2 regions of the Oenococcus sp. genome follow, and region 2 is predicted to be linked to the other one. Evidence: predicted binding sites of a transcription regulator. Region 2 holds the regulator's gene; the other holds the start of a gene.
What was found. The regulator Rex, encoded in region 2, represses fermentation and respiration genes when NADH is low (regulators of the CRP and FNR family bind a similar motif). The targets are predictions, from matches to a motif close to TTGTGAANTANTTCACAA.
Positions count from the first base shown of each region.

Region 1: a site for Rex is predicted at 3,696-3,713, ahead of ABF487_RS02555 ((S)-acetoin forming diacetyl reductase). Genes of this name have one in related genera too.

Region 1 covers NZ_JBDNNF010000002.1:28,623-36,015, forward strand. Annotated here, with positions in the region: gene ABF487_RS02525 (ABC transporter permease) at 1-187, shown strand, start outside; gene ABF487_RS02530 (LytTR family DNA-binding domain-containing protein) at 235-684, shown strand; gene ABF487_RS02535 (DUF3021 domain-containing protein) at 696-1,091, shown strand; gene ABF487_RS02540 (hypothetical protein) at 1,271-1,585, opposite strand; gene ABF487_RS02545 (hypothetical protein) at 1,713-1,934, opposite strand; gene ABF487_RS02550 (GNAT family N-acetyltransferase) at 2,296-2,787, opposite strand; gene ABF487_RS02555 ((S)-acetoin forming diacetyl reductase) at 2,888-3,667, opposite strand; gene ABF487_RS02560 (Rrf2 family transcriptional regulator) at 3,776-4,216, opposite strand; gene ABF487_RS02565 (nitroreductase family protein) at 4,379-4,987, shown strand; partial or broken gene ABF487_RS02570 (aldo/keto reductase) at 5,068-5,897, shown strand; gene ABF487_RS02575 (diacylglycerol/lipid kinase family protein) at 5,928-6,908, opposite strand; gene ABF487_RS02580 (cell surface protein) at 7,261-7,393, shown strand, end outside.
Region 2 covers NZ_JBDNNF010000001.1:30,122-37,514, reverse strand. Annotated here, with positions in the region: gene galE (UDP-glucose 4-epimerase GalE) at 1-669, shown strand, start outside; gene tsaB (tRNA (adenosine(37)-N6)-threonylcarbamoyltransferase complex dimerization subunit type 1 TsaB) at 669-1,391, shown strand; gene rimI (ribosomal protein S18-alanine N-acetyltransferase) at 1,375-1,890, shown strand; gene tsaD (tRNA (adenosine(37)-N6)-threonylcarbamoyltransferase complex transferase subunit TsaD) at 1,887-2,912, shown strand; gene ABF487_RS00125 (redox-sensing transcriptional repressor Rex) at 2,992-3,657, shown strand; gene ABF487_RS00120 (GroES family chaperonin) at 3,771-4,046, shown strand; gene groL (chaperonin GroEL) at 4,050-5,681, shown strand; partial or broken gene pnuC (nicotinamide riboside transporter PnuC) at 5,777-6,536, shown strand; gene rpsD (30S ribosomal protein S4) at 6,626-7,240, opposite strand.

The sequences.
Region 1 (7,393 bases), on a different contig from region 2:
TGTCGTTTCTTTTCGCCATGTCAAAGAAGGGCAATTGGCCTTGTTTAAAAAAATGCTGGGCATTGGTTATCAATGGGAATCTATGACCACCTTTACTCAAGAATTTATTGTCTTAGCGGCTGTGACGGTCATTGCCTTAGTGCTAGTGCTTGCCAAGAACCGTTGGGTCAACAGCAGACAGGCGTGAGCGCCGCAAGTGTTTTATAATGACTTTATTTTATAAGGGAGGCCGATTTGCATATTTCTTTTTTACCCAATAAAACCTTGCCGGCCAATCAAGTTAATATCGTCATCGAAGCAGTGGCATATACGGCCGAGATTCAAAAAATCAACGATTATTTGGACAAGTACGACAAAATTAGCGACATTTTGTCTTTTAATGACGGCGAGTCCGTTAGAGTGGTTCATCAGAAAAATATTATGTTGATTGAGGTGTTTCATGATGAATTGAGGGTGACGAGCGACGCAAGCGTTCTGACGGCTCGTGGTAGGTTCTATAAAATTTTAGAGCACTTAGATAGTGATTTTATTCAAATCGGTCGTGCCACAGTCATCAATCTTAATTTTCTGCAATCCTTGGAAACTGTTTTTATCGGCAATCCGGTCGCAGTTATGACTAATGGTCAGAAATTGCCGATCAGCAGAAGATATCTTGTTAATTTGAAACATAAATTAGGGATTTGACCAGGAGCCTCATGTTGAAAAAAGTTATCAGATATATTTTAATCGGGATTGGTTTTGCATCATCAATTTATTTGATTGGCAAACTTTTCTCCGGATCGGTGAATTTTTCAAAACTGGAAATCGTCAGCACCTTGCTTATGGGTGCTTCGATCGGTCTTGTTTCGATGATTTTCGAATTAGACGATTATTTAAATTTTGCCAGTCAGTTGGTGATTCATTTTGTTCTAACGGCTGCCCTTGTTTTCGTCTACAGCCTAGTCAATCACTTTTTAATCAATTCCTGGGAAATGTGGTGGCTGACATTTGTGATTATTTATATCGGCGTATGGGTTGTTGTGACCACGCAAATCAATCAAGATGTGCTGGCTATTAACCGAAAATTACAAAGTAGGCATCATACAAAATAATGCGAGTTCATCGCGATTATTGGCACGTAGAAAAGTTTGAACATGACTTTAGATAAAATTGATCTGTTTTCATTTTTTAGGAATAATGTCCATAAAGTGGGTGGATAATACAATATTTTGATGATAATTTTCTAAAAATATCTCAAAAAATAACTTTTTTAACCACCTAACAGGAACCGTTAATGCACGTAAACCGTTACAAAAGTGACTAATCCGAAAAGGATGCCGGGTGCGTTTGAAATGATGACCGGCCAATCTTTGTAAGTTTTTAACCAGCCGTAGGCCACCCAAAGAGTTGCGTTAATCGTGGCCACAGCAGGCTGAATGGGTGAAACCGGATTCCCGGAGAAATTGGACATAATTTGTGGGATATAGGAAATATACATAAGCGAACAAGCCAGAATGGCGAATTTGCTCATCATTTTAAGGCTTTTAATTCGTTTGGCTGTTGTTTGTTTCTTTTCATTTTCTGCGACGTAATTATCAATTTTCATAAAACCTCCACGCTTTAAAAAAATACTCGGTTTTTAACATACAAAATGAAAATTAACTGTTTATAAACACGTCACAAAATGGCAAAGACAGACGACTAAATAAAAAAGCCCTTCCAAATTTGGCTTTTTAGATTAATGGATCGATTTGAGTGGGCTTGGCTTCAGGTACAATTGTCACGATGCTTGCTTCACGAAAATAAACTTTGTAATCTGCCGTATCGGTGCTTTTGAAAATATTTGTGTTATCAGGCAACTGATCGATTTTCTTTATTTCACGAGATTGGCCATTTGTAAAAGTGACAAGCACATGATCATTGTCCTTTAATAAATCCTTGATGAGATTAAACATATTGCACTCCTCTGTGTTTGATTAGATTAATAACCGGCTTCATTTTATCAAAGGCAGCCTAAAGGAATATTAAAGGAAGAGAAGAGGAAGATTTTTTAGAAAGCGCTTTCATTAAGCGACGAAAGCTGTTATAATTAAATCAGGGTCAAGGAGATCACAAGCGGTGATTGGATTCACTGTTAAAGATTTCGCGAATGAGCAAAGTTGGATCTCAAAGGACCCGGGAGCAATCTCATCAGCATTTAGCGACGTGATCAATGGAGCGTCATTGCTTTAGAATCAGTTGTTCGTTAAATGTTCACAGTCTTGAAGAGTTGGGTAAAACCATATGATTCGTCACTGCTGGTGGGGTTGTTTTTTATTATGCAAAGGTTGTCAAATCTTTCATGTAAAACAGATCCATGCTGTTGTGCAAAGAACCCGACAAGGCAGCGGACAATTTTTTAAAGGCGAGCTTTTCATAGATATGTACGGCGGCTTTTAAACGATGATGCGTCTCCAAATAGACGGACAAATAGCCGGCATGCTTGGCAAAAACCAAGGCCTGATGCAGCAGATCGTAACTATAATGTTGGCCTTTTACCTGATCGGATAAATACAATTTTTGAAGTTCGGCGATATGATGCGTGCTATCGAATTCGGCGATCCCGCAGCCGCCAAGCGCGTTGTCTTGTTCATCCGTTAATACGAAGTAGGCACGATTTTTGGCCGCAGCGTAAAAACGGCTTAAATGAGCCAACTCTGGATCAAAGTATGCGGTTCCTGGGATGTCCAGTGCGAAGTGTTTTAAATTATTTTGGATGATGGCTTCTAAAGGCGCATCATCTCTAGCCTGAATGTCTCTTATCTGCATGCTCTACTCGTTTTTGATTATCTCGTTTATAAAATCTTACCGCATCTAAAAAAGAACGTAACAAAAAAGCCCGCGCATGCAGGCTTTTTCAATCAGAAAATTAGTTAAATACCATACCACCATCGACAATGATTGTCTGACCGGTGATGTAATTTGAATCAGGCCCAGCCAAAAATGAAGCAACACTGGCAACGTCTTCTGGCTCGGATAGTTTGCCTAAAGCGATTCCCTTGGCAAATTGTGCCATACCCCATTCGTCGTCTTTGCCAGCATTTTGGCCAACTTCGTGGGCAATGTCTTCCATCATAGGTGTCTTAACGATACCGGGCGCATAGGCATTAACCGTAATATTGGAAGCTGCAAGTTCTTTGGCAGTTGTCTGCGTGATACCGCGAATCGCGAATTTGGTTGAACCATAGACAGTCAAGCTAGGGTTACCCTGAACACCAGCTTGTGAAGTGGCATTGATAATTTTACCACCATGGTTAAACTTCTTGAAAGCTGTCACTGCGGCTTGTGTGCCCCAAATAACACCGTCAACGTTGATTTTCCATGTCCATTCCATGTCATCTTCAGTGACTTCCATAATCGGTGTCGTTGGTGCAACGCCGGCATTATTTACGATCACATTCAAATCACCGAATTTGTCGCTGATTTTCTCGACAGCAGCGAAAACTTCATCGCGCTTGGAAACATCGCCCTTGACTGCAAAGGCTGTGTCGGCCCCAAATTCATCATTGATGTTCTTGGCGACTGCATCGACTTTTTCAACGTGACGGCCGACCAAACCAACTTTAAAACCATCTTTTGCCAAACGCTTAGCGATGGCTTCGCCGATACCTTGACCGGCGCCCGTAACAACTGCAACTTTATCCGACATTTTTCCTTTAGCTCTCCTTAAATCCTTAATGTACAATAAATCACAAGTGCAATTATAGCAAAAAAGGCAAAATTTCACAATGTATTAAATGAAAATTTCCAAAGTCTGTTATTTAGTCTCTGCAATTGATTGTTTTCTAGACAATTTGATGTCGGAAACAATATCTTGCAAGGAAATCACAGCCATTTTGGCCTGTGCAGCGTTTTGTATTTCGTCATAATAGTGGTGAACAATAGTCGGAATTTGTTTGCCGATCGGGCAATCCGGCGAGGTATGCTGGTCAATTTTAAGAAGCTCAGGGTGTTCATCCAAGGCCAAATAGATATCCAGCAGCGAAATTTTATTTGCCGGCCTGGACAACATAGGCTGAGTCGCGCCTTGTACGGTATTGATCAGGCCCGCTTTGGACAAACGGCTCATAATACGTCTTACCAGACTAGGGGCAGTCTGGAGGCTTTCTGCAATTTGAGCACTTTTAACTTGGGATTTGTTGTTGATTGCGATATAAGCCAGCACATGAGTGGCATCACAAAGCTGTGTATTAGCCATAATCCTTTCTTTCACCTTAATAGTTGTCACTTATTATATAACACATTCTTTGTCAACAAGGCTCTTTGAAGCTCATTGACAAGTGATATTGGCAGGCATAGAATCTAACATGTTATAAAAAAAGTAACATCTTAATCTAAAAATATGGGAGATTCTATCAGTATGATTGATCACAGTTACCTTGAATTATTGAAAAGCCGGCGTTCCATTCGGACTATCGGAAAGAACGTCAATTACAGCAAAGAAGAAATTACGGATTTGGTTGAGCAAGTCATTAAAGAATCGCCAACGGCTTTTAATAACCAGACTGTGCGGTCCATCATTTTATTTGGCAAGTCATCTGATCTGGTCTGGAAAATTATCGCAGAACGCTTGAAAGCAGAAGTACCCAACCAAGAGGCATATGAGCAGACAAAGGCTAAGATTGACGCTTTTAAGGCTGGTTTTGGTACAATTCTTTATTTCTCGGATCAGCCGACGATTGAAAAAGATATGGCACAATTTACCCTTTATAAAGATAATTTCCGAGATTGGTCTGAACAGGGGCTAGGCGGAGCTGAAATCAATGTCTGGACAGCCTTGGCTAATGTTGGGCTAGGAGCCAGTCTGCAGCACTACAATCCTTTAATTGATGATCAGATCAAACAAGCCTTTCAAGTTCCCGATGGCTGGATTTTAAGAGCACAAATGCCTTTTGGGTCTATTGAAGCACCGGCTGACGATAAAGATTATCTGGCAGATGATCTGCGTTTTAAAGTACGCTATAACTAAAATTTAGACCAATTATTTGTGATTTTTGTCTATTGACATGCTCCTTCAACTAAAATATGGGTCATGGAGGCATTAAATTCATGGAAAATTATGTATTAAGCGACGGATTGCGTTTGCCTAAAGTTGGTTTGGTACTTACCTGCTGAACGGTACACAAGGGGTGAATACGATTGTTTCCGGCATTCAGGCTGGTTATCGTTTGCTGGATTCTGCTTTTAATTATGAAAATGAAGGCGCATTAGGTCAAGCTGTTAAACGGGCTGGCATCAATCGTGCCGACTTGATTATTACTTCTAAATTACCAGGCAGGCACTATGGCTTTCAAGATGCGATCAGCACGATTCAGGAATCACTTTATCGAGCAGGATTGGATTATTACGATCTGTATCTGCTGCACTGGCCTAATCCTAAGCGCGGCCAATATGTCGAAGCTTGGCAGGCACTGATTCAAGCTCAGAAATTTGGCTTGATTCGCTCGATTGGGGTCTGCAATTTTCTGCCTGAACACTTAGACAAGTTGGAAAAAGAGACAGGCGTTATGCCTGTAATTAACCAAATTGAGCTCCACCCATACTTCAATCAGCAATCACAGCGCGATTATGACACAAAGCACAATATTTTGACTGAAGACTGGAGCCCGTTAGGACGTGCCAGTCAAATGCTGAAAAACGATACGTTAATTAAATTAGCAGCTAAATACAATAAAAATGTCGGCCAACTGATTCTCCGTTGGGAAGTGCAATTGGGAACATTGCCGATTCCTAAAGCATCGTCTCCGGCACGTCAGTTCGGCAACATGGACCTGTTCGACTTTGTGATTTCAGATGGTGATATGTCGATAATTAATAGTCTGACAAAACCCGATGGCCGAAGCGATAATCAGGATCCAGCCGAGTATGAAGAGTTTTAAAAATTTATTAAAAACGTTGGCAGAAAACTGTCAGCGTTTTTTATTGATTGTCTCCGGCAGCCAAAAAGGGTAGCTGCTTCTGGAAAAATGAACCTGATAATTTTCTTGATCGATTGATTTGCCGTCTACTTGTGCAGTTTGCCTGCTGTTGACTTCAATCGTAAAATCGTGTGTTAACAAAGCATTATCAACAGCTTTCATATGATATTGAAAACCGCCGAAAATAATTGCCAGCATGTCGATAATGATTTGGAACAGATGGTGTCTTTGAAACAGCACGAATTTCAGATTATTTTCATGCAGTTTTGCATCCGGCGCTACTTTAATACCACCACCAAAGTAGGGATGATTGGTGACGATCATCAGATAGGCTTTGGCATAGCTTTTAGTCAGATCCAGTCCTTGGATTTTGGCTGAGAAACCCTTGGTTTGAAAAATGGTAAACACAGCTGCAATCAAATAACTAATTGCGCCCAAGCCAATGTGATTCAATAGATTTTTGTAGGAGGATTGATTAGCCCTTTTTAAAACAGAACCGTCAAAACCAATGCCAAAACTGTTCATAAAGAAACGCTTAGGCTGATTGTCTTGTAGCTGATAACTACCGATATTGATCGGTTGGGAATGTGTCGTCCGTAAGAGGTCAGAAAGGCCTTGTTTCCAGTGACTCGCTGATTTCAGTCCAGCGCCGCGAGCAAAGTCATTGCCAGAGCCTGCAGGGATATAGGCTAACGGCAACGGATATTGGCGCTTAGCTTCAATCAGGCCATTAAGGACTTCATGCAGCGTGCCATCGCCGCCAAAAGCCAAGACAACGACATCTGACTCTTTGTCTGGGAGACTGCTGGCTAAATCATAAGCCAGATCTTCCGGTGCGCCAGGGTAGGCAGAAAGCAGGACGGATAGACGAACATTCATCCCGATCATGTGTTCTTGAATCTGCTGCCAGATTTTATAACCTCGATAATTACCGGCATGCTGATTCACGATTGCATAAAAATGTGCACGCATAATTCTTAATTGTATGCTTTTAACTGCTGAAAGTGCTATTTTGACACAGTCCTATCGGATGGAAAACGCAAATGAGTACTTAATCTGAGTTAAAAAAATTGATTTTTTTTGAACAAAAAAGCAATTTTGACCATTTTTTTATAAATTTGTATATTACAAGTGGGGGATAATTCGCTGTTTGTTTTAACTTATTACAAAAGTTTAAAGTGAAAAATAGTCCTAAGTTCAAATATTACAAAAGTTTGCCCTTTTTTTAAGGCTTATTGCTATATACAATTAAAAATCTGTGTTACAAAAAGACAATCTAAATGATATTTTGCAGTAATTTTCGGGCGGGAACATTGTTCTTGCAATGAAACATATTACCGTCAATACTGTTGCCAGATCTATGATCTTGGCCGCAGTCGTCATGTCCGGACATTTCCAGGCCTCGACTATCACCACTGCGCAGGGAGTTTTAAATGGTCAGGGCAAATTCCAAAAAC
Region 2 (7,393 bases):
AAAAAAATCGTTTTCTCGTCCTCTGCTGCTACTTATGGCGTGCCTGAGCATAATCCAATCACTGAAGAGGAACCGCAAAAACCGATTAACCCTTATGGTCTGACAAAACTGCAGATGGAAGAAATCATGGGTTGGTGCGATCAAGCCTACGGTATCAAGGGGGTTGCACTGCGTTATTTCAATGTTGCCGGTGCCAAACCAGATGGTTCGATCGGAGAAGACCATAATCCCGAAAGCCACATGATTCCTAATATTTTAAAGACAGCTCAAGGCAAAAAAGATAAAATGGTCATCTTTGGGGATGATTATAATACGCCTGACGGCACCAACGTGCGCGATTATGTCCATGTCGTTGATCTAGCAGATGCCCACGTCCTGGCTTTAGGCTATCTGCAGCGGGAAAACAAATCTAATCGTTTCAACCTGGGTACTGAGCAGGGGATGTCAAACAAGCAGCTGATTGATGCTGCTAAAAAAATTACTGGTGTTGATTTTAAAGTCGAAGTCGGCCCTCGCCGCGCTGGTGATCCGGATGCTCTTGTTGCCAGTCCTAAAAAGGCCAAGGAAGTGCTGGGTTGGGATCCTAAACTCAGTAATGTGGAAGACGAAATGAAAACGGCCTGGAATTGGATGACAAAGCATCCTAACGGCTACGATGATCAAAAATAATGAAGATTTTATCGATTGATACAAGTGGATCAAGTTTAAATGTTGGCCTGTTAGATTCTTCGACCGGCCTTTTTTTTGCACACGAACACACAACAGACGAAGCGCGCACGCATTCAATGAAAATTCTGCCGGCCATTCAGGCATTGATGACAAAAGCCGGATGGTCCTTTGACCAATTGGAAAGGATTGCATTGACGGCTGGGCCTGGGTCTTTTACCGGTCTTCGAATAGGCGCGGCTGTGGCCAAAATGATCGCTGGCCAGACATCAGCTGAATTAGTTCCTGTATCAACGCTGGAAATGATTGCCCTTAGTGCGCGTTCATCAGCTGCAACTAGCTATCTGCCGATGATCAATGCCCGCAACCACAATGTTTTTGCTGCTATTTGCCGCCCAGGGAAGCCTTTGGATGATGAAGGGCATTGGCCATTTGCAGATTTTTTGTCCAAAGCTCCGAAAAACAGTATTTTTGTCTTCGAACAGGGGACAGGTGATGATTTTAAAGCGGAAATCCAAACAGCAGGATTGAAGTTTATCGAACAGCCATCAGAAAAACTCATTGATGCCAAATTATTAGCACAGCAAGGCTTATCAGCCGCAAGGGCTGATGCTGATAGTTTTGCGCCGCGTTATTTGCGCAAGACGGCTGCTGAAATGGCTTGGCTGAAAAAACATCCGGACGCCGGTGATGGAGACTACGCCAAATATGTTTCTGAAGTCTAAAAAAATCGAAGGATTTACTGAGCATGAGATTTCGATTGCCGGGAAAAAAGTGTTGATTCGACAGGCGGACCTAGAGGACAGCAAAAAACTTGTTGCTATTGAGGAAGCTGTTTATACTGGACTAGCTCCCTGGAATCAATTGGCTTTTGTGACTGAGATTGCTTACGGCCGGCACAATTTATATCTTTCGGCCAGTGTCGAGAGACAGGCGATTGCATTTATTGGATTGACATATCGCCGCAACAGCAAGGACTTGCATATTACAAATATTGCTGTGCTGCCAATATGGCAAAGCAAAGGGTTAGGCAGTTACTTGCTGAACTATGCTGGGAAAATCGCCCAACTAAATCATTTGCAGCGCCTCACGCTGGAAGTACGCCGGTCTAACGCACATGCACGCCGTTTATATGAAAAAATTGGTTTTAAGAAAAAATCGGAATTGATTGGTTACTATAATGATGATCACGAAGATGCAATAGAAATGGAGTGGCTGTTTTGACAGCAAAACAAGATAATTTAATTTTGGCCTTTGAGTCTTCGGCGGATGAGACCAGTGCAGCAGTTGTAAAAAACGGTCACGAAATTCTCAGTAATATTGTGGCAACGCAAATTGCCAGTCATCAACGCTTTGGCGGGATTGTCCCCGAGGTCGCCAGCAGGCACCATTTGGAGTGGATCAACCGTGTGACAAAAGAAGCCCTGCAGGAGGCATCCGTAACTGATCCGGCTGCACAACTATCGGCAGTGGCTGCGACATACGGCCCTGGGCTGGTTGGTTCTTTATTGATTGGCTTAATGGCCGGTAAAACGTTTGCGATGGTTCACGACCTGCCCTTTATTGCTGTTAATCACTTAGCAGGGCATATCAGCGCAGCTAATTTTGTCCAGCCGACCAGTTATCCAGCCATGGCTGTGATGGTTTCTGGCGGACATACCGAATTACTTTGGATGGCAAAGGAAAACTCTTTTCAAATTATCGGCACAACTCTAGATGATGCCGCCGGCGAGGCTTTTGATAAAGTGGGCCGCATTCTCGGGCTGAATTATCCTGCCGGCAAAGAAATGCAGGAAATGGCAGCAAAGGGGCAAGCCAACATTCATTTTCCGATCGCACACACGGAAAACACCTTTGATTTTTCTTTTTCCGGCTTGAAGTCGTCTGTTTTAAATTATGTGCATCATGCTGATCAGCTTTCCGAGCAGATTAATAAAAATGATGTTGCGGCGAGTTTTCAAAAAGCGGTTGTGGAAGCGATTATTGAAAAAACCGAAGCCGCAATTCAAGTGTTTCAACCCGTGCAGCTTCTTCTAGGTGGTGGTGTTGCGGCAAATCTAGCTTTGCGCACAGCGATTGAGCATCTGGCCCAGACCTATCATTTGAAACTGACAGAGGCGCCGATTTCACTGGCAGGTGATAATGCGGCGATGATTGGTGCAGCCGCGTATCTGAATTTTAAAGCCGGCCGTTTTTCAGGGCTGGATTTGAATACGGATCCATCTCTGAATTTTTCGAGAATGTGATTATTTCACATTTTTTGTGATTTTTTTATCTAGTTCGTTTACAATGTAATAGAAATGGTTCTGGGGGACTTTAAAGGATATGACTTCTGAAAATCAAATACCGCGGGCGACTGCACAACGTTTGCCGATTTATTATTATTATTTATCCACATTGAATGATGCTGGTATCAAGCGGATCAATTCCAGCGAAATTTCTGAGGCGATTAAGTTCGATGCAGCTACAGTTCGCCGCGACTTCTCTTACTTTGGCGCTTTGGGCAAACGCGGATTCGGTTACGATGTCAGCGCGCTCTTAAGCTTCTTTAGTAAGGTATTGTCGCAAGATAAGCTGAACAAAGTGGCCGTGGTTGGTGTTGGAAATCTAGGCCAGGCTTTGATGAAAAATAATTTCAGTCATACCAGCAATATTGAAATCGTCATGGGCTTTGATGCTGACGATGATAAGCGCTCGATCAAGCTGGTAAACGAAATGGGAAAATCGGTTCCAGTTTATCATGTTAAAGAATTGGCAGAACGGCTGCATGCCAACAATATTACGATCGCTATTCTGACAGTGCCGGAAAAAGCAGCTCAAGAAGTGACCGATCAATTAGTTGCAGCTGGTATCAAGGGAATTTTGAACTTCTCACCGATTCGGATCACGGTACCATCCAGTGTCCGTGTTCAGAATGTCGATTTGACGACCGGTATGCAGACTTTGATCTATTTTGTGGATAATTTTAAGAACATTAAAAGCGCTAAATAAAGCGTTTTTTTATTATTTTCTAAAATAGTCAGGATTTGTCAAAAAGTTTGACCTTTTTTGACCAATTGCGTTATAATTTTACGCGGAACAAATTAAAGGAGGTTTTTAAATTCATGATTAAACCATTAGGTGATCGAATTGTTCTTAGTATTGACCAGCCCGAAGAAGAAAAGGTTGGTGGGATTTTAATTGCAAACAACGCCAAAGAAAAACCAGTTACAGGTTCTGTTGTGGCAGTTTCTGAAACGGGAATTGGGGATACTGAAGCTCCTAAGTCTGTCAAAGTCGGCGACAAAGTAATGTTTGATAAATACGCCGGTTCACAAGTTACGATCGATGGAGAAGATTATCTCATCGTTCACGAAAAAGATATTCTGGGGGTTTTGTAATTCATGGCTAAAGAAGTACGTTTTTCTGAAGATGCCCGCACACGTATGCAGGCAGGAATCGACAAGTTGGCAAATGCTGTTAAGACAACGATTGGTCCTAAGGGACGCAATGTTGTTTTGGAGCAGAATTACGGTACACCAACGATTACAAATGATGGTGTCACAATTGCCAAAGCCATCGAATTAGACGACCATTACGAAAATATGGGTGCCAAGCTCGTGACTGAAGCCGCTTCTAAAACTAATGATGTTGCCGGTGATGGTACGACAACTGCGACTGTTCTGACACAAGCAATCGTTAACGAAGGCTTGAAGAACGTGACAGCTGGTGCTAATCCTGTCGGCATTCGTGCCGGTATTGAAAAAGCCACTGCCGCCGCTGTATCTGCTTTGAAAAAGGAATCTCATGAAGTTAAAGACTCTTCTTCTATTCAGCAAATTGCTTCGATTTCGGCTGCAAATGAAGAGACGGGCAAGTTGATTGCTGATGCTATGGAAAAAGTTGGTCATGATGGCGTCATCACGATCGAAGAGTCCAAGGGTATCGAGACCGAATTAGACGTCGTTGAAGGTATGCAGTTCGATCGTGGATACATGAGTCAATATTTTGTCACAGATAACGACAAAATGGAGACTAACCTGGATAATCCTTATTTGCTGATTACCGACCAGAAGATCGGCAATATCCAAGATATTCTGCCTGTTTTGCAAAGCGTTGTTGAACAAGGCCGTTCGCTTTTGATCATCGCTGATGATATTACAGGCGAAGCATTGCCAACACTTGTTTTGAACAAACTGCGCGGTACCTTTAATGTTGCTGCTGTCAAAGCGCCTGGATTTGGCGATCGCCGTAAGGCACAATTACAGGATCTGGCCATTTTGACTGGCGGTACTGTGATTACTGAAGACTTGGGCCTTCAATTGAAGGATGTCGCCATTGACCAATTAGGCCAGGCAAACCGTGTCAATATCACAAAAGACAAGACCACGATTGTTGAAGGCAAAGGTGATAAATCTGCCTTGGCTGACCGCATCAAGGGTATTCGTCAAGAGATTGAAAATACGACTTCTGATTTTGATAAAGAAAAGCTGCAGGAACGTTTGGCCAAACTGGCTGGCGGTGTTGCTGTTGTCAGAGTCGGTGCTGCAACCGAAACTGAATTAAAAGAGAAGAAATATCGTATTGAAGATGCTTTGAATGCAACTCGTGCCGCTGTTGAAGAAGGCTTTGTTGCTGGTGGCGGTACTGCTTTGATCGATGCTATCCCAGAAGTCAAAAAAGTGACTGATGGTTTGTCGGGCGATGAAGCTACTGGTGCCCGCATTGTTCTGCGTGCTTTGGAGGAACCACTTCGTCAGATCGTTGAGAATGCTGGCCTTGAAGGTTCTGTCATTGCTCAGCGTGCTAAGACTGAAGATCCAGAAGTCGGCTATAACGCTGCAACTGGCGAATGGGTAAACATGATTCAGGCCGGCATTGTTGATCCAACTAAAGTTACTCGCTCAGCTTTGCAGAATGCTGCTTCTGTTTCGGCTATGATTCTGACTACCGAAGCTGTTGTTTCCGAGCTTCCTAAAAAAGATGAACCTGCTGCACCAGCTGGAGCCGGTGCAGGCATGCCAGGTATGATGTAAACTTATTTTTCACATAAAATCCCGGATTGTTCCGGGATTTTTTTGTTATTCTTATATCTTGTGTTCACAAAAATGCTTGATGGAGGAGGAAAAAAATTATGACGCAGCACACTTTTTTTGATCTATTCAAACCATCCTGGTACATTCACCAAATGTCCGGTTGGTCAAGGTCTTCATATATTCTTTTGATTTTTGGCTATCTATTTATTGCCTGGCAGACTTTTACAAGTCCGCTCAGTACGATTGCAATTTGGACATTTATTGCGGCCATCCTTGGTTTTACAACCACCTTGGCAATTACGAATACTCGTCCGCTAAACGGCGTCTTCGGCTTAATTTCGGCCCTGATTTATATCGTGGTGGCTGTAGCGGCACACAATCCATCGGATGGCCATTCTGCAGGCCGTTTACATCGTCTTGCTGGATATTCCAGTATTGATTTCGCCTAATTGGGCGATCGACGTGGAAAAGAAAGTTCGGCGGATTGCTGAAGTTGATCAGCGTGGCGAAAAACATTCAGCTGCCTATTGGTATCGTTTATTTGCATTTTCTTTTATTGCAGCCTGGATTCTGCTTTATTTATTTGAAATTTATATCACTAAAACACCTCGTCCAATGATTGATTCTTTCACGGCTGCTATTGGTATCACGGGTGCTTTGTTAACAACTTTGCGTTTCTCAGAATCTTATTATTTTTGGATTATCCAAGGATTGGCACAAGTGATTTTGTGGGGAATTACAGCAGCACAAGGGGATGCTTCTCTAGTCCTATTCTTCACTTATATGCTTTACTTGGCTAATGATGCAGTTGCTTTATTGGACAAACGAATTGCTTGGTTTCACCATGCAAACTAAAAAGACCGAATATGCGGTCTTTTTTTGTGTCACGACATAAGGCAATTGAATACAAAAAAGACCAGCAATCTGATTGCTGGTCTTTTCAATTAACCAAGACGGTTGTAATATTCAACGATCAGAGATTCGTTAATATCAGCACCGAGTTCTTCGCGCTCTGGGAATCGAACTAATTTGCCTTCCAGCTTATCAGCATCGAATTCAACGAAAGGTGTGTTATGCAGAGATGACTCAACTGCGTTAATAATTGGAGTGATCTTCTTGGAACGGTCGCGAACGGAAATCATTTCTCCGGGCTTGACTTCAAAAGAAGGGATCGTCACACGCTTGCCGTCAACCAGGATATGGCCATGATTGACAAGCTGGCGTGACTGAGCACGTGTAGTTGCTAAACCAAGACGGTAGACAACTGAATCCAAACGTGTCTCCAATAAAATTAAGAAATTAGTACCGTGCAAGCCCTGACGGATCTTGCCGGCTTTTAAGAACAAATTATGGAATTGACGCTCAGTCAATCCATAGGTGAAACGAAGCTTCTGCTTTTCACGCAATTGCGTTGCATATTCAGAAAACTTAGGGCGGCGGCCGGTATTACCGTGGTCGCCAGGTGCATAAGGGCGTTTTGCCAATTCCTTGCCAGTTCCCGAAAGGGAAATGCCAAGACGACGGCTTAAACGCCACTTTGGTCCGGTATAACGTGACATATTTTCTCCATTCTGTTGTAAATGGGCTAAACCAAGATTCGTGCAAAACAGCTTCGGTTCTACAGCTTGCCTACTCAAAGATTTGCTTTGAAACTGACTTGTTGACGAGCTTCTCGTTTAACTGCTGCAAACAACCCTTATATACTACACGGA